DNA from 4 places in the Streptomyces sp. NPDC056222 genome. Region 3 is predicted to be linked to each of the others. Evidence: riboswitches for the same ligand, from Rfam matches in the RefSeq annotation. Region 3 holds a riboswitch; each other region holds the start of a gene.
The links. A riboswitch is a leader RNA that binds a small molecule or an ion and turns the genes downstream of it on or off. The one in region 3 is predicted to bind cyclic di-AMP.

Region 1: another riboswitch for cyclic di-AMP. It lies ahead of ACFC0D_RS32765 (transglycosylase family protein); the one in region 3 lies ahead of ACFC0D_RS16530 (peptidoglycan DD-metalloendopeptidase family protein).
Region 2: another riboswitch for cyclic di-AMP. It lies ahead of ACFC0D_RS18660 (transglycosylase SLT domain-containing protein); the one in region 3 lies ahead of ACFC0D_RS16530 (peptidoglycan DD-metalloendopeptidase family protein).
Region 4: another riboswitch for cyclic di-AMP. It lies ahead of ACFC0D_RS32970 (M23 family metallopeptidase); the one in region 3 lies ahead of ACFC0D_RS16530 (peptidoglycan DD-metalloendopeptidase family protein).

What each region holds. Positions count from the first base shown of each region.
Region 1 covers NZ_JBHJTL010000105.1:15,707-21,331, forward strand. The annotation lists gene ACFC0D_RS32755 (cytochrome P450) at 1-1,011, shown strand, start outside; gene ACFC0D_RS32760 (transglycosylase family protein) at 1,191-2,117, shown strand; cyclic di-AMP (ydaO/yuaA leader) riboswitch at 2,377-2,552, shown strand; gene ACFC0D_RS32765 (transglycosylase family protein) at 2,556-3,242, shown strand; gene eno (phosphopyruvate hydratase) at 3,594-4,880, shown strand; gene ACFC0D_RS32775 (septum formation initiator family protein) at 5,042-5,515, shown strand.
Region 2 covers NZ_JBHJTL010000035.1:64,463-70,087, forward strand. The annotation lists gene ACFC0D_RS18655 (phosphocholine-specific phospholipase C) at 1-1,913, shown strand, start outside; cyclic di-AMP (ydaO/yuaA leader) riboswitch at 2,189-2,374, shown strand; gene ACFC0D_RS18660 (transglycosylase SLT domain-containing protein) at 2,379-3,281, shown strand; gene ACFC0D_RS18665 (hypothetical protein) at 3,458-4,609, shown strand; gene ACFC0D_RS18670 (hypothetical protein) at 4,747-5,625, opposite strand, start outside.
Region 3 covers NZ_JBHJTL010000030.1:2,499-8,123, forward strand. The annotation lists gene ACFC0D_RS16510 (aspartate aminotransferase family protein) at 1-962, shown strand, start outside; gene ACFC0D_RS16515 (XRE family transcriptional regulator) at 1,038-1,667, shown strand; gene ACFC0D_RS16520 (DUF6126 family protein) at 1,688-1,843, shown strand; gene ACFC0D_RS16525 (tyrosine-protein phosphatase) at 1,853-2,665, opposite strand; cyclic di-AMP (ydaO/yuaA leader) riboswitch at 3,032-3,205, shown strand; gene ACFC0D_RS16530 (peptidoglycan DD-metalloendopeptidase family protein) at 3,210-4,181, shown strand; gene ACFC0D_RS16535 (SGNH/GDSL hydrolase family protein) at 4,345-5,139, shown strand; gene ACFC0D_RS16540 (STM4011 family radical SAM protein) at 5,126-5,625, opposite strand, start outside.
Region 4 covers NZ_JBHJTL010000107.1:15,659-21,283, reverse strand. The annotation lists gene ACFC0D_RS32985 (PLP-dependent cysteine synthase family protein) at 1-582, shown strand, start outside; gene ACFC0D_RS32980 (MFS transporter) at 579-1,802, shown strand; gene ACFC0D_RS32975 (PP2C family protein-serine/threonine phosphatase) at 1,917-3,134, shown strand; cyclic di-AMP (ydaO/yuaA leader) riboswitch at 3,347-3,494, shown strand; gene ACFC0D_RS32970 (M23 family metallopeptidase) at 3,506-4,600, shown strand; gene ACFC0D_RS32965 (PrsW family intramembrane metalloprotease) at 4,846-5,625, opposite strand, start outside.

The sequences.
Region 1 (5,625 bases), on a different contig from region 3:
GGGATCCCGGGAGAGCGCAAGGCCGAGCTGATGACGCATCTGCTCAACATCGACCCGCCCGACCACACCCGGCTGCGCCGGCTGGTCTCGAAGGCGTTCACGCCGCGCCGGGTCGCCGAGTTCGCACCGCGGGTGCAGGAGCTTACGGACCGGCTGATCGACTCGTTCGCGGCGAAGGGCGAGGCGGACCTCATCCACGAGTTCGCGTTCCCGCTGCCCATCTACGCGATCTGCGACCTGCTCGGCGTTCCGCGCGAGGACCAGGACGACTTCCGGGACTGGGCCGGGATGATGATCCGGCACGGCGGAGGGCCGCGCGGCGGGGTGGCGCGGTCGGTCAAGAAGATGCGCGGCTATCTGGCGGAGCTGATCCACCGCAAGCGGCTCGACCCGGGCGACGATCTGATCTCGGGGCTCATCAAGGCGTCCGACCACGGCGAGCACCTCACCGAGAACGAGGCCGCCGCCATGGCCTTCATCCTTCTCTTCGCGGGGTTCGAGACCACGGTCAACCTGGTCGGCAACGGCGTGTACGCCCTGCTGCGCAACCCGGGCGAGCGCGAGCGGCTCCAGGCCTCGATCGCGGCGGGGGAGCGGGGACTCCTGGAGACCGGTGTCGAGGAGCTGTTGCGCTACGACGGGCCGGTGGAGATGGCGACCTGGCGGTACGCGATGGAGCCGCTGACCATCGGCGGGCAGGAGATCCCGGCGGGCGACCCGGTCCTCGTCGTGCTCGCCGCCGCCGACCGTGACCCGGCGCGCTTCGACGAGCCGAACACCCTTGATCTGTCGCGGCGGGACAACCAGCACCTGGGGTACGGGCACGGCATCCATTACTGCATCGGCGCTCCGCTCGCCCGGCTGGAGGGACAGATCGCGCTCGCGACGCTCCTGACTCGCCTGCCGGACCTGCGACTTGCCGCCGATCCTGCCGATCTGCGGTGGCGCGGCGGGCTCATCATGCGTGGATTGCGCACGCTTCCGGTCGAGTTCTCCCCTTTGGGTGGCTGACGGTCCGTCAAGACTGTGACTTTTACGTGATCTCCGCTGCATCGACTTGTTACTGACGTTCGAATGCCGCTACGTTCACCGTCATCTCAGCAGTCACGCGAAAGGCCCTCCGTATGCGCTCCGGGAACGGACGACACCGCAGACCCCGCCAGGCCCCCGCCATAGTGGTCGCCGCAGGCGTGACCGGATCCGCGCTGGCGATGCCGCTGCTCGCCGCGGGCTCCGCCTCCGCCGCCGACGCCGCCACCTGGGACCGGGTGGCCGAGTGCGAGACGGGCGGCCTGTGGAGCGCACACTTCGGCAACGGCCTCTACGGCGGACTGCAGTTCACGCAGGAGACCTGGGAGACGTACGGCGGTCTGGCGTACGCGACCAGTGCGGACCTCGCGAGCCGTGCCCAGCAGATCGCGGTTGCCGACAAGGCGCTCGCCGCCGGCTCCACGCAGTGGGCCACCTGCGCCCCGATCGCCGGACTGACGAACGACGGCCTCGCGCCCGGCGTCGACCCGGGGCCTGCGATCACTCCGGAGGAGCCCACGGGCCCGGTCGAGGAGTCGAACCGGACGGCGGGCCTTCCGGCCACCCCCGGGGCCACCACCCCCGAGACCGTCACCCCCGGGACCACCGCGCCCTCGACGTCGAGCCCGACCGCCGTCCCCGAGACCTCCGTCACGCCTTCCGCGCCGGCGACTCCGGGCACCGGTAAGCACCGCGGTGACGCGGCCCCGGAGGAGACGGCCAATCCGGGCAAGAGTGGTGAAAACGGTCGACATGCCGCACCAACGGACACTCCGGCTGATGCGCCGACAGGCGAGGCGACCCCGGGCGGGAATGGGGAGAAGTCGGACAGTACGGATGTAGCGGGCTCCGGGGATGTCAAGGACTCCAAGGACTCCGCGGGTGTTACGGACACCAAGGGCAACTCGGGCGAATACACCGTCAAGCCCGGCGACAACCTCACCGACATTGCACGGGAGAACGAACTCCCGGGCGGCTGGGGCGCTCTCTATGACGCCAACCGCTCGACGGTGGGTGCCGATCCCGACCTCATCATCCCTGGCCAGAGCCTCGACCTGACGATCGATCTCCTCCCGTCGAAGGGGTAGTTCGGGGCTGTATGTCCGGTTCTGTGCAACTGAGACATGGGTCTCTTTGCCTCAACTGGCATATCGCGTCCGCAAAGTTTGCTTCCGTCACCTCTCACCTGCGTAAACACCCTTCGTCCCGAAGTGGGTACGGGCGATATTTCCCCAATGGGCCTCTTTGAACTTCGGAGAGGTCTGTGTCTACGGTCAGCACCGCTCGCCACCGCGGGCCCCGTCGACCGATACGCCGAATCCTGCCGTCGGCCGATGGGAACAGTCGTCGCGTCATGCGCCGAAGGCAGGAGCGGGGGACCCAAGGTAAGTGCCGCCCCCGGCCGTTGAGACAGGCGGCCGAGGACGCGGCTTGGGGTGAAGCCGCGCGCTAGGTCGCGCGGCCGGGCAACTCACATGGCCCGAACCCGACAGCTCACCTCGTAGGCGTCGGTGAGGAGATTCCCCATGCTGTTTTCCGCCAAGGGCAAACACCGTCGTGCCTCCAAGGCCACCCGCGCCGTCGCCCTCGCCGGCATCGCCGGTGTCGCCGTCGCCGCGCCGCTCATGACCGCCGGGTCCGCCTCGGCCGCGACCGCCTCCGAGTGGGACGTCGTCGCCCAGTGCGAGTCCGGCGGCAACTGGGCCATCAACACCGGCAACGGCTACTACGGCGGCCTGCAGTTCTCCGCCTCCACCTGGGCCGCCTACGGTGGCACCGCGTTCGCCGCCACCGCCGACCAGGCCTCGAAGTCGCAGCAGATCCAGATCGCCGAGAAGGTCCTGGCCGGCCAGGGCAAGGGTGCCTGGCCGAGCTGTGGCGTGGGCCTCTCCGGCGCCGCGTACACCGGCGCCGCCGAGAGCGCGCCGGCCCAGGCCGCTCCGGCCGCCCCCGAGCGCAAGGCCGAGCAGCCGACGACCCGCAGCGAGCAGCGGACCGCCCCGAAGGCCGAGGCGAAGACCGTCACCACCCCGACCGGCAAGAAGGTCGCGAAGGGTGACGGCGAGTACAAGGTCGTCGCCGGCGACACCCTGAGCAAGATCGCCGCCGCCCAGAAGGTCGAGGGCGGCTGGGAGAAGCTCTTCGAGCTGAACAAGGACGTCGTCGAGGACGCCGACCTGATCCACCCGGGCCAGCAGCTTCACCTGAAGTGAGCCCGGCGGTTCGCGTGAGTCCGGCGGCTCACGCGGCCCCTCCGACCCTCCCGCGGTGACCACCCCGGCCCGGCGCACCCTCCCCCGTGTGTGCCGGGCCGGGGTTCCGCGTTTCCCGGCTCCGCGTGCGCCCGGGTTCCCGGATGCGGGGTTCCCGTAGCCCCTCACCCCGCGTTACCGGTGAGTAGGTCTGGGGTGTTTTGACCCGGGATACCTGCCCTCGGGTCCTTTTTCGTCCCAGGGGGCGGGCGCCGGGCGGGCCGGAGCCCCGGAGCCGGTTAGGCTCTTGGCGCAAGGCCAAAGCGACCCTGCACAGCAAGCGTCACATCTAGCGTCACATCCCAGAAGGAGATGCTCGTGCCGTCCATCGACGTCGTCGTAGCCCGGGAAATCCTGGACTCCCGAGGCAACCCCACGGTCGAGGTCGAGGTCGGCCTCGACGACGGCAGCACCGGTCGTGCTGCTGTTCCGTCCGGTGCCTCCACCGGTGCGTTCGAGGCCATTGAGCTCCGTGACGGAGACAAGAACCGCTACCAGGGCAAGGGCGTCGAGAAGGCCGTCCTCGCCGTGATCGAGCAGATCGGCCCGGAGCTCGTCGGCTACGACGCCACCGAGCAGCGCCTGATCGACCAGGCCATGTTCGACCTGGACGCCACGGACAACAAGGCCTCGCTCGGCGCCAACGCCATCCTCGGCGTCTCCCTCGCCGTCGCGCACGCCGCGTCCGAGGCCTCCGACCTCCCGCTCTTCCGCTACCTGGGCGGCCCGAACGCGCACCTGCTGCCCGTTCCGATGATGAACATCCTGAACGGCGGCTCGCACGCCGACTCCAACGTGGACATCCAGGAGTTCATGATCGCGCCCATCGGCGCGGAGTCCTTCTCCGAGGCCCTGCGCTGGGGCACCGAGGTCTACCACACCCTCAAGGCCGTCCTGAAGACGAAGGGCCTGTCCACCGGCCTCGGCGACGAGGGCGGCTTCGCCCCGAACCTGGACTCCAACCGCGAGGCGCTCGACCTCATCCTGGAGGCCATCAAGCAGGCGGGCTACGCCCCGGGCAAGGACATCGCGCTGGCGCTCGACGTCGCCGCGTCCGAGTTCTACAAGGACGGCTCGTACGAGTTCGAGGGCAAGTCCCGCACGGCCGCCGAGATGACCGAGTACTACGAGGAGCTCGTCTCCTCGTACCCGCTGGTCTCCATCGAGGACCCGCTGTTCGAGGACGACTGGGCCGGCTGGAAGGTGCTCACCGACAAGCTGGGCTCCAAGGTCCAGATCGTCGGCGACGACCTGTTCGTCACCAACCCTGAGCGCCTCGCCCGCGGCATCGAGGAGGGCACCGCCAACGCCCTGCTCGTCAAGGTCAACCAGATCGGTTCGCTGACCGAGACCCTGGACGCCGTCGAGATGGCCCAGCGCAACGGCTTCAAGTGCATGATGTCCCACCGCTCCGGTGAGACCGAGGACGTCACCATCGCCGACCTGGCCGTCGCCACCAACTGCGGCCAGATCAAGACCGGTGCCCCGGCCCGCTCCGAGCGCGTCGCCAAGTACAACCAGCTCCTGCGCATCGAGGAGATCCTCGACGACGCCGCGGTCTACGCCGGCCGCAGCGCCTTCCCGCGCTTCAAGGGCTGACACCGGCTCACGGGCCGACACCGGCTCAGGCCGGCGTCGGCCCAGGGCCGGTAGCGGCTCAAGGGCCGTCCAGCCCGTCGTACATACGTCCCCGCACCCGGTCCCGTACCGTGTGCGGGGACGCACGCTTTACGGCGCAGGAGAAGGGGAGGCGACACGACATGGCCGCGAAGGACCGGGACCGGTTCTCGACCGCGACCCGGATCAGGCTGCTCGGCGAGCAGACCGCCGCCCGTGTCTACCGCTCCCAGACCCGCCGTCAGGCCCGCCGCTCGCGGCTCACCGGCCGCGCGGCCTTCCTCGCCCTGGTCGTCTGCTCGCTGGTGGTGGCGCTCGCCTACCCCATGCGGCAGTACGTCTCCCAGCGCGGCGAGATCGCCGAGCAGGAGCGCCAGGCCGCCGAGGCCGCCGCCCGGGTCGAGGAGCTGAGGGACGAGAAGGCCCGCCTCCAGGACCCGGCCTACGTCCGCCGCCTCGCCCGCGAGCACCTGCACTACGTGCTGCCCGGCGAGACAGGCTTCACCGTGAACGACCCCGAGGCCGAGCGCGCCCGGCGCGAGGATCAGAGCGCGGCCGACCGCCCCTGGTACTCCGACCTCTGGGACGGCGTCGACCGGGCCGACGCGAGCCGTTAGCGCCCCGGCGCGAGATGATGGGCCCACACCCCGGGCCCGGCCGGCCCCATCGCGGTCCGGTCCGTCCCACGCGACCGGGCCCGCCCGGAAGCAGACCGCCCCCGACGAGA
Region 2 (5,625 bases), on a different contig from region 3:
TCACCGACGTCAAGCATGTCGTGATCCTCATGCAGGAGAACCGCAGCTTCGACCACTACTTCGGCCGGCTGCGCGGCGTCCGCGGCTTCGGCGACCGGGCCGCGGGCAACATCCCGGGCGGCTGGGGCACGTTCAACCAGCCCAACTGGGGCGGCCGCCAGTACCCGTGGAAGCTCAGCGCCACCCCGCCCGCCGGCGGCGTCGACGGCGAGACCCTGGCCCAGTGCAACGGCGACCTTCCGCACAGCTGGACCTCGCAGCACGCGGCATGGAACGCGGGCCGTATGGACAACTGGGTGACCGGCGTCGGCAACACCCGCACCCTCGGCTATCTCGACCGCGGTGACATCCCCTTCCACTATGCCCTCGCCGACAACTACACGATCTGCGACGCGTACTTCTGCTCGGCGCTCAGCGCCACCGGCCCGAACCGCACCTTCCTGTGGAGCGGCAGGATCGACGCCTCCAGCAAGGACGGCGGCGACGAGTCCGGGCTCACCTGGGAGACGTACGCCGAGGCGCTCCAGCGTGCCGGAGTGAGCTGGAAGGTCTACCAGAACGCGCAGGACAACTACGGCGACAACGGCCTCGCGTACTTCAAGAAGTTCACCGACGCGCGGCCCGGCGACCCGCTGTACGACCGCGGCATGGGGTCGGTTCCCAAGGTCACCGGCTCGACCCCGGACGACATCGCCGCCGCGATCCGCGCCGACGTCGTCGCCGGCACGCTCCCCCAGGTCTCCTGGGTCGTGGCCAACGAGGCCTTCTCCGAGCACCCGTACGCCCCGCCCGGCGACGGCGCGCACTTCGTGGACCTCGTCTACCGCGCGCTCGCCGCGAATCCCGAGGTGTTCGACGGGACGGTCCTCTTCCTCAACTACGACGAGAACGACGGATTCTTCGACCACGTCCCGCCGCCGGTCGCGCCGCCCGGAACCCCGGGCGAGTACCTCGACGGCGTCCCGATCGGGCTCGGTTTCCGGGTCCCGATGCTCGTCATGTCCCCGTGGACGCGTGGCGGCTGGGTCAGCTCGGAGGTCTTCGACCACACCTCCGTCCTGCGGTTCATGGAGACCTGGACGTCCGCCCTCGGCACCCCCGCCGCGTGCCCCAACATCAGCGCCTGGCGGCGCAAGGTCACGGGCGACCTGACCGGGGTCTTCGACTTCGGGAACCCCGTCTTCGGCGTTCCCGCGGGGCTCCCGTCCACCGCCAAGGTGATCGGGCAGTCGACCTGCGCCCCCCTGCCCAACCCGGTCCCGCAGGACAACGCCCTGCCCGCGCAGGAGGCCGGCACCCGCCCGGCGCGCGCCCTGCCGTACCAGGTCAACGGCAACCTCGACCGGTTCGAGTTCGGTGCCGCGGGCAAGATCCTGGCCTGGTTCTCCATGACGAACCAGGGCTCGCAGGCGAAGCGCGCGGCGCACTTCACGATCCATCCGCACCAGCACCGGTCCACGGCGGCGTGGCAGTACACCGTCGACGCGGGCACGACGTCCACGGACTACTTCAACATCGGGACGGGCTCGGGGTCGGGCAAGTACGACATCTCGATGATGGGCCCCAACCGCTTCCTGCGCCGCTTCATCGGCGACGCCTCGAAGCCGGGCAAGGCGATCGAGGTCGCGGCGCGCTTCGCGACCGAGCCGGGCACGGGGAAGACGGCGATCTACTTCGCGATGAAGAACGCCTCCACCACTCCGGTGACGTTCACCATCCGCTCGAACGCCTACCGCTCCGACGGGCCGTGGACGTACACGGTGGCGGCGAACTCCTCGCGCGAGGACCACTTCAACGCCGTGGCGTACCACAACGGCTGGTACGACTTCACCGTCCTCGCCGACATCGACGGCACCTGGTCGCGCCGCTACACGGGCCACATCGAGACCGGCACCGCGAGCATCACAGGCTGACACACAGCCGCACTCCCCACCAAAAGGGACACAAGGGTCTTTATTATCCCTTGTGTCCCTTTTCTCAACTCACCTGAATTTACCCTAATGACCGATTTGACACCCCTGGTGAGATGAATCACGCAAAGGGCCTGCAACCATCTCCTCGCACCTTCCGTCCCCTTGCCCTTCAAGGAAGTTCGGCGGGGTGGGCGCGGCGGAAATCCCCTCGGCGAATTACCCACGTACGCGACGTCTTGTTTCTGTCGACATTTCTCGCCTACGGTCACCTCGACCCGGACGGATCGCCGAATCCTGCCACCGTCCGAAAAGACCGATCATTCACCCGAAGGCAGGAGCGGGGGACCCACTATTCGCCGGTCCGGATTCTCCGGAGCGGCTCGGGGTGAAGTCGCACGTGTGCGGCCGGGCATCTCCAGCCCGAACCCGACAGCTCACCCCGCAGGCGCCGGAGAGGAATGCATCATGCCCGCACACGGTAAGCACCGGCGCCCCAAGCGACGTCCCCTGACCCGCGGTATCGCCCTTGCGAGCACGGGTGGCGCCGCACTGGCCCTGCCCCTGGTCGCCACGGCCACCGCTCATGCGACGCCCCAGACGGCCCCCGCGACCGCCCCCGCCGAGAAGACCGTCTTCAGCGCCCCGGCGAAGATCGCGGAATCAATTCCGGCCGCCCAGAATTCTGCCGCCAAGATTTACAAGGTCGTCCGCGGCGACTCCCTTTCGGTGATCGCGCACGAGCAGGACGTCCAGGGCGGCTGGAAGGCCCTGTACCGCGCGAATCGCAGCGCCGTGGGTGACAACCCGTCACTTATCCACCCTGGCCTCGAACTGACGCTCAGCGGGAAATCCGCCACCGCCCCGAAGCAGCCCAAGCAGTCGAAGTCCTCGGCCCGTTCGGACGCCGACCGGGCCGACCGCTCGCAGCAGCGGAGCACCGCTCCGGCCAAGGCCGCTCCCGCCAAGGCCGCTCCCGCGAAGCCCGCCGCCGCGGCTTCCGGGAAGGCCGCCGCCGCAGCCCCCAAGGCCGCCCCGGCGAAGACCTACGCCAACAACCTCGACGGCTGGATCCGCGAGTCGCTGGACGTCATGGCGCGCTACGGCATCCCGGGCTCGTACGACGGGATCCACCGCAACATCATGCGCGAGTCCTCGGGCAACCCGCAGGCCATCAACCTCTGGGACTCGAACGCCGTCAAGGGCACGCCGTCCAAGGGTCTCCTCCAGGTCATCGAGCCGACCTTCCTCGCCTACCACGTGCCGGGCACGTCGATGGACCTCTTCGACCCCGTCGCCAACATCACCGCGGCCTGCAACTACGCCGCGGACCGCTACGGCTCCATCGACAACGTCAACGGGCCGTACTGATCCCCTGCTCCGCGTCGACTCCACGCCCCGGCCCCGGTCCCTCATGGGCCGGGGCTTCGGCGTCCCGCCAAGCGGTCTGGGGCATTCCGTCCCCATGTCGCGTTCATGGCGTGCACCATGGGCGACTGATGATCCGCGACGGGGATCGCGGATCCCGTCCCTGGGGGGAACGACGTATGAAGAGAACGCTTGCCCTGTGCGCGGCCGTCGCCGCGGTGTCCGGTCTGCTCACGGTTGCCGGTCCGGCCGTCGCCCAGACGCCCGGCGCGACCGCCTCACGGTGCACGTCCGGCCCGACCGTACTTCCCTCGCTCCCGCCGGACGCCCGTGGCGGGATCTCCACCGAGGGCGTGCACGATCTCGGCCCGCGCGGCCTGGCCGTGGGCGCGAGCGGCGGCCTGCCGGTGTACTGGAGGGGTGAGCGGCTGCACCGTGTGCCGCTGCCCGAGGGCTACGACGAGGGTGCTGTCCGAGCCGTCAACCGGCAGGGACTCATGGCCGGCTGGGTGGGCCGCCGCTCGGACGGTTCGACCGCCCTGTTCAGCTACCGCCCCGGGGCCTCGTCGGTGCGGCTGTTCGCCGAGGGGGTGCCACGGGGCGCGTCCGATGTGGACGTCGACGACGCCGGGCGGATCGCGGGCGTCGACAGCGACGGCACGGCGAAGGTGTGGCGGGACGGGAAGGTCACGCGGACCCTGGCGCTGCCGCCGGACGCGGGACCGGGCACGGTCGTGACGCGGATCACCGGTGTCAACGCGCGCGGCGATGTGATCGGCGCGGCCGAGCAGTCGTACGACGGCCCCGACGGTTTCACCTGGAGCTCCTTCCCGGTGCTGTGGCCGGGGGACGGCGGCCCGGCCCGTGCGCTGCCGGTCGCGCGCGCCGAGTATCTGGTCCACAACATGGCCGAGGGCATCGACGACGCCGGGCGGGTCGTCGGGTACGTCTCGGTCAGCGACCGGTTCGACCCGGAGAGCGAGCCCTGGTCGTGGGCGCCCCCGTTCCAGGATCACGGCTCCTCCCCCGGCCTCCTCGCCGGGCAGGAGGAGGGTGAGTTCGGTGCGATCAGCCCGACGACGGGCGTCGCAGTGGGTACGGCGACGACCCACCGGGAGGGCGCCCCGCTGCTGCCCTCCCAGGCTCAGTTGTGGCCGGGGCACGGCCCGGTCCTCGCGCTGCCGTCGCTCGGCGCGGACCGCGACGCGACGGCCCGCGCCGTGTCCGACGACGACCGGGTGGGCGGAGTCGCCGTCGACGCGTCGTGGGTGGCCCGTCCGGTGATCTGGAACTGCGCGAGCCGACAGGCGTACGTGCCCCCGGGCTCGTAGCAAAGCCGGCAGGCGATGTCGGGGCGCGGACGGCCGCACCGGGTCCGTCCGCGCCCCTGACCGGTTGGGGGCGCGGACAGGGCACGCCAGGTCCGCGCCCCGACAGGTCAGTCGTCGGGAGGTCGGGCGTCGGCAGGTCAGGCGTCGAGCCGTGGCCGGGCGGACTCCGGTACGGAGGTCGTGGCGTCCGTGGTCCTGGTGCGGCCCACGGACACCCGAAGCGTCACGGCAGCCGCGACGCCCGCCACCAGGCCCCAGGTCAGGGCGGCCGGCACGCCTCCGCCGAGGACGGCGGACATGTGCAGGAGCCCCCAGCGCAGGCCCGACCCGTCCGTCGCGATCCGCAGGAGCTGGCCGGCCAGCAGCGCGAGGACGGTCGCGCAGACCGCGCCCGCCGCCATCGCCGGGACGGTGACCCGGGTGAGCAGCACAGGCAGCCGGCGCAGCGCCCACCACACGACGACGAGAATCAGCACGTCGGCGGCGCGGTACAGGAGCCAGTCGCCGAGCTGCACGCCCGCCGGGCTGTCCCATGCGCCGAGCAGCAGCCACTGCCGCAGGAGATCGCCCGGTTCGGCGAACAGCCCGCCGTCCGGGGAGACCGTCTGGATGGCGGCGGCGACCGGCTGGTACGAGAGGACCACCAGGGACAGGGCGATCACAGCGGTCCCGACGGTGGCGGCAAGGCGGGCGGCCCGAGCGGGGACCACCTCCTGCGGCACCGGACCGGCACCCTTCGCGGTGATGCGCGCGACGGCCACGGTCACGACCGCCGTGACCAGTGCGGTCGCCACCAGGGCCTGCCGCCCGGTGGAGATCACGCTCGCCAGCTGGGGCAGGATGCGGTAACTGCCGCGCCCGTGCGAGGCGATCAGCCACGGTGCGGAGACGGCGACGGCGAGCGTCCCGACCACCAGACCCCAGGCCCACAGTGCGAGCAGCGCCGCGGTCAGCCTGCCCCGTACCGGCGGCAGCCTGCGGATCAGGAGCAGCGCCCCGGACACGAAGAAGGCGAA
Region 3 (5,625 bases):
AGCCGAGGGTCCTGTACTGCTCCCACGCCTTCCACGGCCTGACCACCGGTTCCCTCTCGGTCAACGGAGAGGACGGCTTCCGGGACGGCTTCGCCCCGCTGCTGCCCGACACCGCGATCGAGCTGGGGGACCTGGAGGCCCTGGAGCGGGAGCTGCGCAAGGGGGACGTGGCCGCGTTCGTCGTCGAGCCCATTCAGGGCAAGGGGGTGCACGAGGCGCCGCCCGGCTTCCTGCGCGCCGCCCAGGAGCTGCTGCACGCACGCGGCGCGCTGCTGATCGTCGACGAGGTGCAGACGGGGCTCGGCAGGACCGGGGACTTCTACGCGTACCAGCACGAGGAAGGTGTCGAACCGGACCTCGTCTGCGTCGCCAAGGCGCTCTCCGGCGGCTATGTGCCGGTCGGCGCGACGCTCGGCAAGGACTGGATCTTCAAGAAGGTCTACTCGTCCATGGACCGGGTCCTCGTCCACTCGGCCAGCTTCGGTTCGAACGCCCAGGCCATGGCCGCCGGGCTCGCCGTGCTCTCGGTCATGGAGAACGAGGGGACGGTGGCGCATGTGCGCCGGGTGGGCGAGCTGCTGTCCTCGCGCCTGAAGGAGCTCGTCCCGCGCTACGAGCTGCTGAAGGAGATCCGCGGACGCGGGCTGATGATCGGGATCGAGTTCGGGCGGCCGTCCTCGCTCGGGCTGCGCAGCCGGTGGACGATGCTGCAGGCGGCCCGCAAGGGGCTCTTCGCCCAGATGGTCGTCGTCCCGCTCCTCCAGCGGCACCGGATCCTCACCCAGGTCTCGGGCGATCACCTCGAGGTGATCAAACTGATCCCGCCGCTGATCATCGACGAGGAGGACGTGGACCGCTTCGTGACCGCCTTCACGGCCGTGATGGACGACGCCCATGGGGGCGGCGGACTGATGTGGGACTTCGGGAAGACGCTGGTCAAGCAAGCGGTGGCACAGCGCTGATCTTCGGCCTCGCGAGGCTTTTGCCTCTGAGGCAAGAATGTTGCCTCAGAGGAAAGATCCTGGCGGAATGGAGGCATGGAGCACCTCCCCGGGGAGCGGTCCCCGGACCCCGCCGCACCCGATGTCCTGCCGGACGTCGCGCCCCAGCTGCGCGCCCTGCGCCGACGCCGCGGGCTGACCCTGGAGGCCGCCGCCCAGCGGGCCGGTCTCTCCCCGGCCCATCTCTCCCGGCTGGAGACGGGCCGCCGGCAGCCCTCGCTGCCCATGCTGCTCGCCCTCGCCCGCATCTACGGTACGACGGTCGCCGAGCTCCTGGGGGAGGTTCCGCCCGAGCGTGATCCGGTCGTCAGGGCGGGTCGGTCCGAGCCCGTCGAGGCCGACGGCTGGATCTATCGCCAGGCCGGTGGCCCCGGCCGCGCGATGCAGGCGCTCCGGGTCCACGTGCCGTACGCCACCCGGACCGACATCGTGCGCGTCCACCCCGGGGAGGAGTGGCTCCACGTCCTCGAAGGGCAGGTGCGGCTCGCACTCGGCGACACCGTGCACGTACTCGACCCGGGGGACAGCGCGCACTTCGACTCGCTCACCCCGCACCGCATCGGCGCCGCCGGCCGCGGCGGGGCCGAGCTGCTCTTCGTCCACACGCTGATGCAGAGCCCCGCTGCCGAGCTGTGTCTCGGCGACGGAACTCCGTATCCGCGCTGAGCCCTTCGGAAGGGGCCGATATGTCCGAGAAGTCCGCACCCGTCACCGGCGAAGAGCGCGACGGGGGCAAGTTCCCCAAGGGTCTGGTGCTCCGGCTCTTCGCCTATCTGGTGGCCGGGCACCTCTTCGCCGGGTTCCTCTACCTGCTGTTCATGCTCGGCGGGCAGAACCAGTAGGGGGCGGGGTCACGCCTCGACGACGAGTCGCTCGCGCAGCCGCTCCCGCGTCTCGGGAGAGAGCTCGAGGCCGTCCGTGAGGTAGCTCTCGACCGTGCCCCAGGTCTGCTCGATCGTCTCGAACGAGGCCCGCAGGTACTCGACGCGCGCGTCGAAGAGCGGGCTGAGCAGCTCCATCACCTCGGGCGACATGGCGTCCGCGGCGGTGGAGCTGCGGCGCACCTTGTACCGGCGGTGCGGGTCGTTCGACTTCACGTAGTCGGCCTCGATCGCCTCGCGCTCGACACCCACCGCGAGCAGCGAGATGGCGATCGACAGGCCCGCGCGGTCCTTGCCGGCCGCGCAGTGCATCAGCGCCGGAACGCTGTCCTCGGCCATCGCGTGCAGGATGCGGCTGTGCTCAGCGGTCCGCTCGACAATCATCTTCCGGTACGAATCGGACATTCGGCCGGCCGCCTTGCCGTCACCCAGGATGGCGCGGAGCTGCTCCAGCTCGCCCGTGCTGACCAGCTTCCAGAACTCCTTGCCGTCGGCCGGGTCATTGAGCGGTATGTTCACATTTCGTACACCCGGAAGTTCGACGTCCGGGCCCTCGACCTTCCGGTCCGCCTGGTTGCGGAAGTCGAAGATCGTGTGCAGCCCGAGGGTGGAGAGGAAGGCCGCGTCCTCCTCGGTGGCGTGCGCGAGGTGGCCGCTGCGGAAGAGCCGTCCGAATCGCACCGATCCGCCTGTCACGGTCGGCAGGCCGCCCACGTCCCGGAAGTTGCGCACCCCGGTGAGCTCGGGTTCGGTCGACGGGATCTGCGGCAGCTGCTGCGTCACGAGTGCTCCTGAAGGTTGGCTGATCGAGATCGGTTCCTGGGGCAATCATCCCGGGTGGGGTCGGCTCCGCCTACCCCCGGGGTATGGGAATGGGTGTTCTGTCCGAATTGGGCCCTTAGGTATAACGCGCCCTGGTAATAGGGGAGATGGGTTCGGGTGCGTGAGCAGCGTCATAAAAGTGACGGACCGTGCCTGATCGTTCCGGGCGATCTCCCTGCCGGAAAAGGGAATCGGCGCTCCGCCCTCCACGGAGGGTGACCGGAATTCGGCGTGAATATCCCGGCCCTGAATGCGAGAGAAAAACGGTGGCTTGTTCGCGCCGACTCCGCTCGTCTACGGTCACCGTCAATCCGGTCGGACCGCCGAATCCTGCCACCGCCCGGAATCCGCACCCATCCACGTACGGCAGGAGCGGGGGACCCAGGTAAGTACGCCGAACCGGCTCGATCCGGACGGCTTGGGGTTAAGCCGCGTGAGAACGCGGCCGGACATCTCCAGTCCGAACCCGACAGCTCACCTCGCAGGCGACGGAGAGGAATTCGCCATGCCCGCAAAGGGTAAGCACCGCCGTCCCAAGGTCAACCCGATCACGCGCGGATTCGTCGCCGCCGGCACCGGTGGCGCCGTCGTCGCCCTGCCGCTCCTCGGTGCGACCGGAGCCCACGCCGCCGACAAGGGCGCCCCGACCGTGACGCCCGAGCAGGCCGTCGCCGCCGTCGCCGCCGCTCCCGCGAAGGCCCCCGCCGCCGACAAGACCGCCAAGCCGAAGACGTACTCCGTCGTCCGCGGCGACTACCTGTCGAAGATCGCCTCCGAGCACCACCTGGCGGGTGGCTGGAAGAAGCTCTACGAGGACAACCGCCAGGTCGTCGGCGGGAACCCCTCGCTGATCCTTCCCGGCATGAAGCTCACGCTCGGTGCCAAGTCGACGGCGAAGGCGCCCGCGCCCAAGGCCGCTCCGAAGGCCGCCCCGAAGGCCGCACCCAAGGCGGAGAAGTCCTCCACCGGCTCGGGTGAGCGCAGCTCGCGCAGCGCCGACCGCGGCGCGGTCGAGTCCACCCAGGCCTCGACCTCAACGCCGGCGCCGGCCGCTCCCGCGAAGGCCGCGTCCTCCGGCTGGGTCGCCCCGGTCAGCGGCGGCGTCTCCACCCCGTACCGCGCCTCCGGTGCCATGTGGTCCTCCGGCTACCACACCGGTGTCGACTTCATCGCCTCCTCCGGCACCTCGGTCAAGGCCGTCGGCGCGGGCACCGTCTACTCCGCGGGCAACAGCGGCTCGTACGGCAACGAGGTCGTCATCCAGCATGCCGACGGCACGTTCTCGCAGTACGCCCACCTCTCCTCGCTGGGCGTCTCCGCCGGCCAGACCGTCACGGGCGGCCAGGAGATCGGTCTCTCCGGTTCGACCGGCAACTCCACCGGTCCGCACCTGCACTTCGAGATCCGCACCGGACCGAGCTACGGCTCGGACATCGACCCGCTGGCCTACCTGCGCTCGCACGGCGTCAGCATCTGACGTACACCCAGCACCCGAAGGGCCCGGCACGTGTTGTGCCGGGCCTCTTCGCGTTCCGCAGTATTCCGGCTTGGCGGAATCTTGACCGGTGGCGTATCTCACCCGGCGTCAACCCCTCCTTACGGTCGCGTAGGTCACACCCATAAGGGAAAGATGAGCTCCCGTGGCAGACGATTCGAGATCAAGAGACATGGACGTATTCGGGTCGTACGCGGCGATCGGTGACAGCTTCACCGAGGGCGTCGGAGACCCCGGGCCCGATGGGAAGTACGTCGGCTGGGCGGACCGCTTCGCGGTGCTGCTCGCCGACCAGCTGCCGGAGCACGACGCATTCCGTTACGCCAACCTGGCCGTACGCGGCCGCCTCCTCGACCAGATCGTGGAGGAGCAGGTCCCCAGGGCGAAGGAGCTCGCCCCCGACCTCGTGACCTTCTGCGCGGGGGGCAACGACATCATCCGCCCGGGTACCGACCCGGACGATGTCGCGGAGCGCTTCGAGCGCGCCGTCGCGGATCTGACCTCGGCCGTGGGCACGGTCATGGTGACGACCGGCTTCGACACCCGCGACGTACCCGTCCTGCGCCATCTGCGCGGCAAGATCGCCACCTACACGGCCCATGTCCGGGCCGTCGCCGACCGATACGACTGCCCGGTCCTGGACCTGTGGTCGCTCAAGTCGGTGCAGGACAGGCGGGCTTGGGACGGCGACCGGCTGCACCTCTCGCCCGAGGGGCACACCCGGGTCGCGCTGCGCGCCGCCCAGGTCCTCGGCATGGAGGTGCCGGCGGACCCGGACCAGGCGTGGCCGCCGCTGCCGCCGCGGAACACCCTGGACGTGCGCCGCGACGACATCCACTGGGCGAAGGAGTACCTCGTCCCGTGGATCGGGCGGCGGCTGCGGGGTGAGAGCTCGGGGGACCACGTGGAGGCCAAGCGCCCGGACCTCATGCCCCTCTGAGCGCGGCGGGGATCCGTTCCAGGACGCCTCCGGCGAAAACGTCGTACAGCGGCAGCGTCTCCAGATGGACGTAGCCGATGTGGCAGTCGCAGAGGGCGAGAGGGCAGGCGCGGGGCCGCAGCGCGGCGCGGTACGAACCGTCGTACAGGTTGCCGAGCTCGGCCTTCACGAAGTGGCAGCGTCGCACCGTCCCGTCACCGTCCACCGAGATCACCGACTCGCCGGTCCGGCAGGGGAGACCGGCTGAGGGGTGCGGGCGGCGGCTGTACGGGAAGAGGGGGTCGAGGGCGGTCCAGCCATCGGCCTCCTCGTCGGTGTAGGTGTGCCCCTCGGCGGCGTTCACCCAGAGGTACACCTCGGGCGGGAGATCGTCCCTCAGCCGCCGCGCGTGCTCCCGGTGCTCCGGCAGGCCGACGATCCCGACGCTGAAACGCGTGCCCCGGGCGGTCAGTTCGCGGCACTTGGCGAGGAAACGGTCGTACGGTG
Region 4 (5,625 bases), on a different contig from region 3:
GACAACCCCGAGGCGTACGGCGGGCTCGCGGCGGAGCTCTCCACGCAGCTCGACCGGATCGACGTCCTGGTCTGCGCGGTGGGGACGGGCGGGCACTCCGCGGGCATCTCCCGCGCGCTGCGCGCCACGTCCAGCCCCGCCCTGGAGCTGGTCGGCGTGGACAGCGTCCACTCCACCGTCTTCGGCCTCCCGGCCGGTGAGCGCCTGATGCGCGGGCTCGGCTCCTCCATCCATCCCGGCAACGTCGACCACGCCGCCTTCGACGAGATCCACTGGGTCGGTCCGGCCGACGCGGTCCGGGCGGCCCGGCGCCTGGCGTCGCGTCAGTTCGCCACCGGCGGCTGGAGCGTGGGCGCGGTCGCGCTCGTCGCCGGATGGCTGGCCCGCACCCGCCCGCGCGGGACACGGATCGCGGCCGTCTTCCCCGACGGGCCCCAGCGCTACTTCGACACGGTCTTCAGCGACGAGTTCTGCGCGGCGTACGGGCTGCTCGACGCCCCGACGCGCGAGGAGCCGGCGGCGTACGAGGGTGACGTCCGGGTCGACGGCTGGACCCGCCGGGTCCTGGAGCGGGTCCGATGAGCACCGAGGCCTCGGCCCCCGCCAAGGGCGGGATCTGGCGCCAGAGCCGTACGTTCGAGCCCGCGGTACGGCTGCTCTTCCTCAACCAGCTGACGATCAACCTCGGCTTCTACATGCTGATGCCGTACCTCGCCGCTCATCTCGCCGACGGCCTCGGGATGGCGGCCTGGGCCGTCGGACTCGTCCTCGGCGTACGGAACCTCTCCCAGCAGGGCATGTTCCTGGTCGGCGGGGCGCTCGCCGACCGGCTCGGCTTCAAGCCGCTGATCGTCGCGGGCTGCGCGCTGCGGACGGCCGGCTTCGGGGCGCTCGCCTTCGCCCAGTCGCTGCCGGTGCTGGTCGCCGCCTCGGTGGCGACGGGCCTGGCGGGGGCGCTGTTCAACCCGGCCGTGCGGGCGTATCTCGCGGCGGAGGCGGGGGAGCGACGCGTGGAGGCGTTCGCGCTGTTCAACACGTACTACCAGGCCGGGATCCTGCTCGGGCCGCTGGTGGGGGTGGCGCTGACGGGGGTGTCGTTCCGGCTGACGTGCGTGGTGGCGGCGGTGCTGTTCGCCGTACTGACGCTGGTGCAGCTGCGGCACCTTCCGGTACGGGGGAAGCCGGCGGAGGCGGTCGAGGAGCGGGGCCAGTTCCGTACGGTGCTGACCAACCGCACCTTCTGGCTCTTCTCGCTGGCGATGACCGGCTCGTACGTCCTGTCCTTCCAGGTCTATCTGGCGCTGCCGCTCGCGGCGGACGGCACGGCGGCGACGACCGCGCTCTTCGTCGTCTCCGCGCTCGTCGCGCTGGCCGGCCAGCTGCGGATCACGGCCTGGTGCGCGCGCCGGCTGAGCCGTGAGCGGTGTCTGGTCCTCGGCCTCGTGCTGATGGGCGCGGCTTTCCTGCCGCCGGTGGCCGTGCCCGGGCTCGGGGGGCTGCTGCTGTGCGCGGCGGCCCTGGCGGTCGCGAACGCGGTGCTGTACCCGTACGAGATGGACACGGTCGTCGCGCTCTCGGGCGGGCGGTGGGTGGCCACGCACTACGGGCTCTACAACACCGTCTGCGGGATCGGGATCACGCTCGGGAACCTGGGGACGGGCGCGCTGCTCGATGTGACCGGGTGGTCGGCGACGCCGTGGCTGGTGCTGTGCGGGGTCGGGTTGGCGTGCGCGTGCGCGGTGGGGGCCCTGGGGCGCGGCGGACGGCTGAGCGCGGACGCGGTCCCGGGCGCTCGGGGGTAAGGGCCGGGGGCGCGCGGAGGTGAAGGGCGGGGGCGTAGGGGTGAGCGGCTGAGGAGGTGTCACCCACTCGGCCGAGCGGGGGTCGCCGCGCGGCGCGGCTCCCGCCACCCTGGGGTGGGCGCGGTACCGTCCGTCGCCGTGTACGGACCGGGCAGGAGAGCACAGGTGGGGCAGGGGCAGCGAGGCGCGGGCGGCGACGTGAACGGGCGTCCGCGGCCGCGAGCCGAGCAGGCCCGGCGGTTCATCCGGGCCCTGCCCCCACTCGTCATCCTCGGCGGTGTCGTCTTCGACCTCTCCACCCCGCCCTCGTACACGGCGGCCCCGATGTTCTCGGCCGCTCCGCTCATCGCGGCCCCGTTCTTCTCGATGCTCACGACCCTGCTCACCGGCATCGCCGCGATCCTGGCCGGCGTCGGTCTGCACCTCTACAACCACACGGCCACCGAAGTTCCCTCCCTCACCGAGACGTTCACCGTCGCCACCGTCGCCGCCCTCGCCCTGCTCATCAACCGGGTCGTCCTGCGCAGCGGCGAGCGGCTCGCCTCGGCCCGGGTGATCGCGGCGGCCGCCCAGAAGGCGGTCCTGCCGACGCCGGCCGAGCGGATCGGCGGCCTTCAGGTGGCGGCTCGTTACGAGGCCGCGCAGGCGGACGCGTTCATCGGCGGCGATCTGTTCGCCGTCCAGGACACTCCGTACGGGGTGCGGCTCGTGGTCGGTGACGTACGGGGCAAGGGGCTGGACGCGGTCGAGGCGGTCGCCATCGTGATCGGGGCCTTCCGGGAGGCGGCCGAGCAGGAGGCGACCCTCGAGGGCGTCGCGCAGCGGCTGGAGCGGGCGCTGGCCCGGGAGGGCACGCGGCGCTCCAGCCTCGACGCCTTCGAGGGGTTCACCACGGCCGTCCTGGCCGAGATCCCGCGCGTGGACGGACACGTACGGGTGGTGAACCGCGGTCACCCCGAGCCGCTGCTGCTGCACGCGGACGGGGGCCTGGAGCTTCTGGCGCCGAGCGAGCCGGCGCTGCCGCTCGGCATGGGCGAGTTGGCCGCCTGGCCGGACCGGGCGGACGAGAGCCCGTACCCGCCCGGCGCGACGCTGCTCTTCTACACCGACGGGCTGTCCGAGGCGCGCGACGCCGAGGGCACCTTCTACGATCCGGCCGAGCGGCTCGCCGGCCGGATCTTCCCGGGTCCCGAGGAGCTGCTGGACGCGCTCGTCGACGACGTCCGTCGCTACACGGGCGGCGGCTCCACGGACGACATGGCGCTGCTCGCCGTGAGCCGTCCGGCGACCGGGCAGCCGGAGCGGCGGCGGACGATGCCGGTGGTGCCGTGACCATGCGTAGTGGAGAGGTACCGCTGCGATAACAACTGACACACTGTCAGTTCCAACTCTTTCAGGCAGGGGTTAACTGAAGCGGGGTCAAATCGGGCTGTACTGCCTCAATCCCTTGAATGATCACTCGGAACAGCTTGGAATCCGGCCCTCCTGTCTATTAACGTTCGATAACGCAGCGCGGTCGTCCCAGCCGTCGCAAGAGACGGCACCGTGCGCACGCGCCGAATCCTGAAAAGGAACCGGGGAACCACCACTTGGGGTGAATCGGGCACCGTCGCATCCGTGCGACACCGCTCGTAGGAGACCTTCCTGCTCCGAACCCGTCAGCTAACCCGGTAGGCGAGAAGGAAGGAAAGGAGTACGCCTCCGTGGCGTCCAACACCCCTGCCCCCGAAGACACCTTCGACGGGTTCCAAGCGTTCGGTGCGCCGGGCGCCGCCGGTACGGACGACACCACGACGTGGGGGGAGTGGAACCCCACCGAGGACTCCCTTCGCCAGCAGGCCCGCTCCGGTGGCCGCCACCGGGTCGTGAAGCAGCGCTCCGCCTTCGCCCGCTCCTCCACCGTCCTCGGCGTCGGTGTCATCGCGGCCGTCGGCGCGGGTGGCATGGCCACCGCCAAGGACAAGCCCCCGGTCTCCATATCGCTCCCGGACCTGAACCTCCCGGACGCCTCCGAACTGCCGGGCGTCGGCGAGCTCATCTCCGACGAGGACGGCGCCGACGGTACGGGTTCCGGGACGAACAACCCGCAGCCGCTCACCGCCTCCCTCACCCTCTCGGCCGACAGCGCCGAGAAGACCGGCGGCGGTTCCGCGTCCGAGTCCACCGCCGACGCCGGCGAGGCGCTGCGCGCCCGCATCCTCCAGCAGGCCGAGCAGCAGCAGGCCTCCGCCGACGCGGCCGAGAAGGCCGAGGCGGAGAAGCAGGCCGCCGAGAAGGCAGCGGCCGAGGCGGCGGCGAAGGCCTCCGCGGCCGAGAAGGCCGCCGCCGAGGCGAAGAAGAAGGCGGAGGCGGAGGCAGCGGCCAAGGCCGAGGCGGAGCGGCTGGCCAAGCTCGCCGCGAGCTACTCCCTGCCCACGTCCTCGTACACCCTCACCTCCACCTACGGCCAGTCCGGCTCCATGTGGTCCTCCGGCTACCACACGGGCCTCGACTTCGCGGCGCCCACCGGCACCCCGGTCAAGGCGGTCCACGGCGGCACCATCAAGTCGGCGGGCTGGTCGGGCTCGTACGGCTACCGGATCGTCCTCGAGCTGGAGGACGGCTCGGAGGTCTGGTACGCGCACCTGTCCTCGATGACGGTGAGCGTGGGCCAGTCGGTGGGCACGGGCGAGACGATCGGCCGTGTCGGCGCGACCGGCAACGTGACCGGGCCGCACCTGCACCTGGAGGTCCACACCGCGGGCGGCGACGGCATCGACCCGGCCGCCTGGCTGCGGGACAAGGGCCTGTCGGTCTGATCCGGCCGGGAATCCCAGGCCGCTGAGGCCGCCGAGTCTTCGACGCGCCCCCACGCTCTTCGCGCGGGGGCGCGTCCCTCGTTGCGCTCCCCACGACTCCGGCGGTTCTGCGGCACCCCCACGATTCAGGCGGTCCTGGCGCTACCCCCGACGTCAGGGGTGCCGGAACACCGCATCATCCGCGGTGCCGTCGGCGTCCGGCCGCGCCCGACATGCGGCCGACCGACCCGGAGGCGCCCCGCGATCTAGCTCCGGTACGGGTTGTAGCCGCCGTAGTCGAGGTACTGGGGCGGCGCCCAGACCTGGCCCGTCGCCCGCGCGGCGTAGGTCAGGGCGGGGGATGCGACCGCCTTGCGCTGCCAGAGGTGGTGGAGCAGCTCCTGCTCACGGGCGAGGAAGTCAGGTGCGCCCGCGCCGCGCTGGGCGCGGTGGCGCAGGAAGGCGAGGGTCGTCGCGAACGCCTCGTACTCCCCGACCGCTACGGCGGCCGCCGGGCCGTACGTGCGGCGGGCGAAGTCGCGGGCGAGGGAGCGGGCCCGCATCGAGGAGAGCGCGAGCGGCTCGGCGGGGGAGAGCCAGCCGGCCGCCGCGTACGCCGGGAGCTGCCCGGATATCGTGCGCAGCTCCCGCTGCCTGCTCCATATCGCCAGCCAGGTCAGCAGACCGAACGCGGGCACCATGAAGATGCCGTACACGACGATGAAGCCCCACGGTCCGAGGACGGTCGCCGAGCTGTTCCACAGGGCGTGCACGCCCATCGAGAGGACGAGACCGGCGACCGGCAGCAGGACGCGCCGCACGCGCTGGCGCCGGGCGGCGAGGGCGGCGAAGCCGAAGCCGAGGCCGGTGAGCACGGTGAAGAGCGGATGCGCGAACGGCGACATCACGATCCGTGCGAAGAAGGTGCCCGCGGTCATCGAGCCGATGCCGGTCGTGCCGATCTCCTGGTCCTCGCCGAAGGCCCGGCCGAGATAGAGGATGTTCTCGGTGAAGGCGAAGCCGCTTGCGGTGAGGCCGGCGATCAC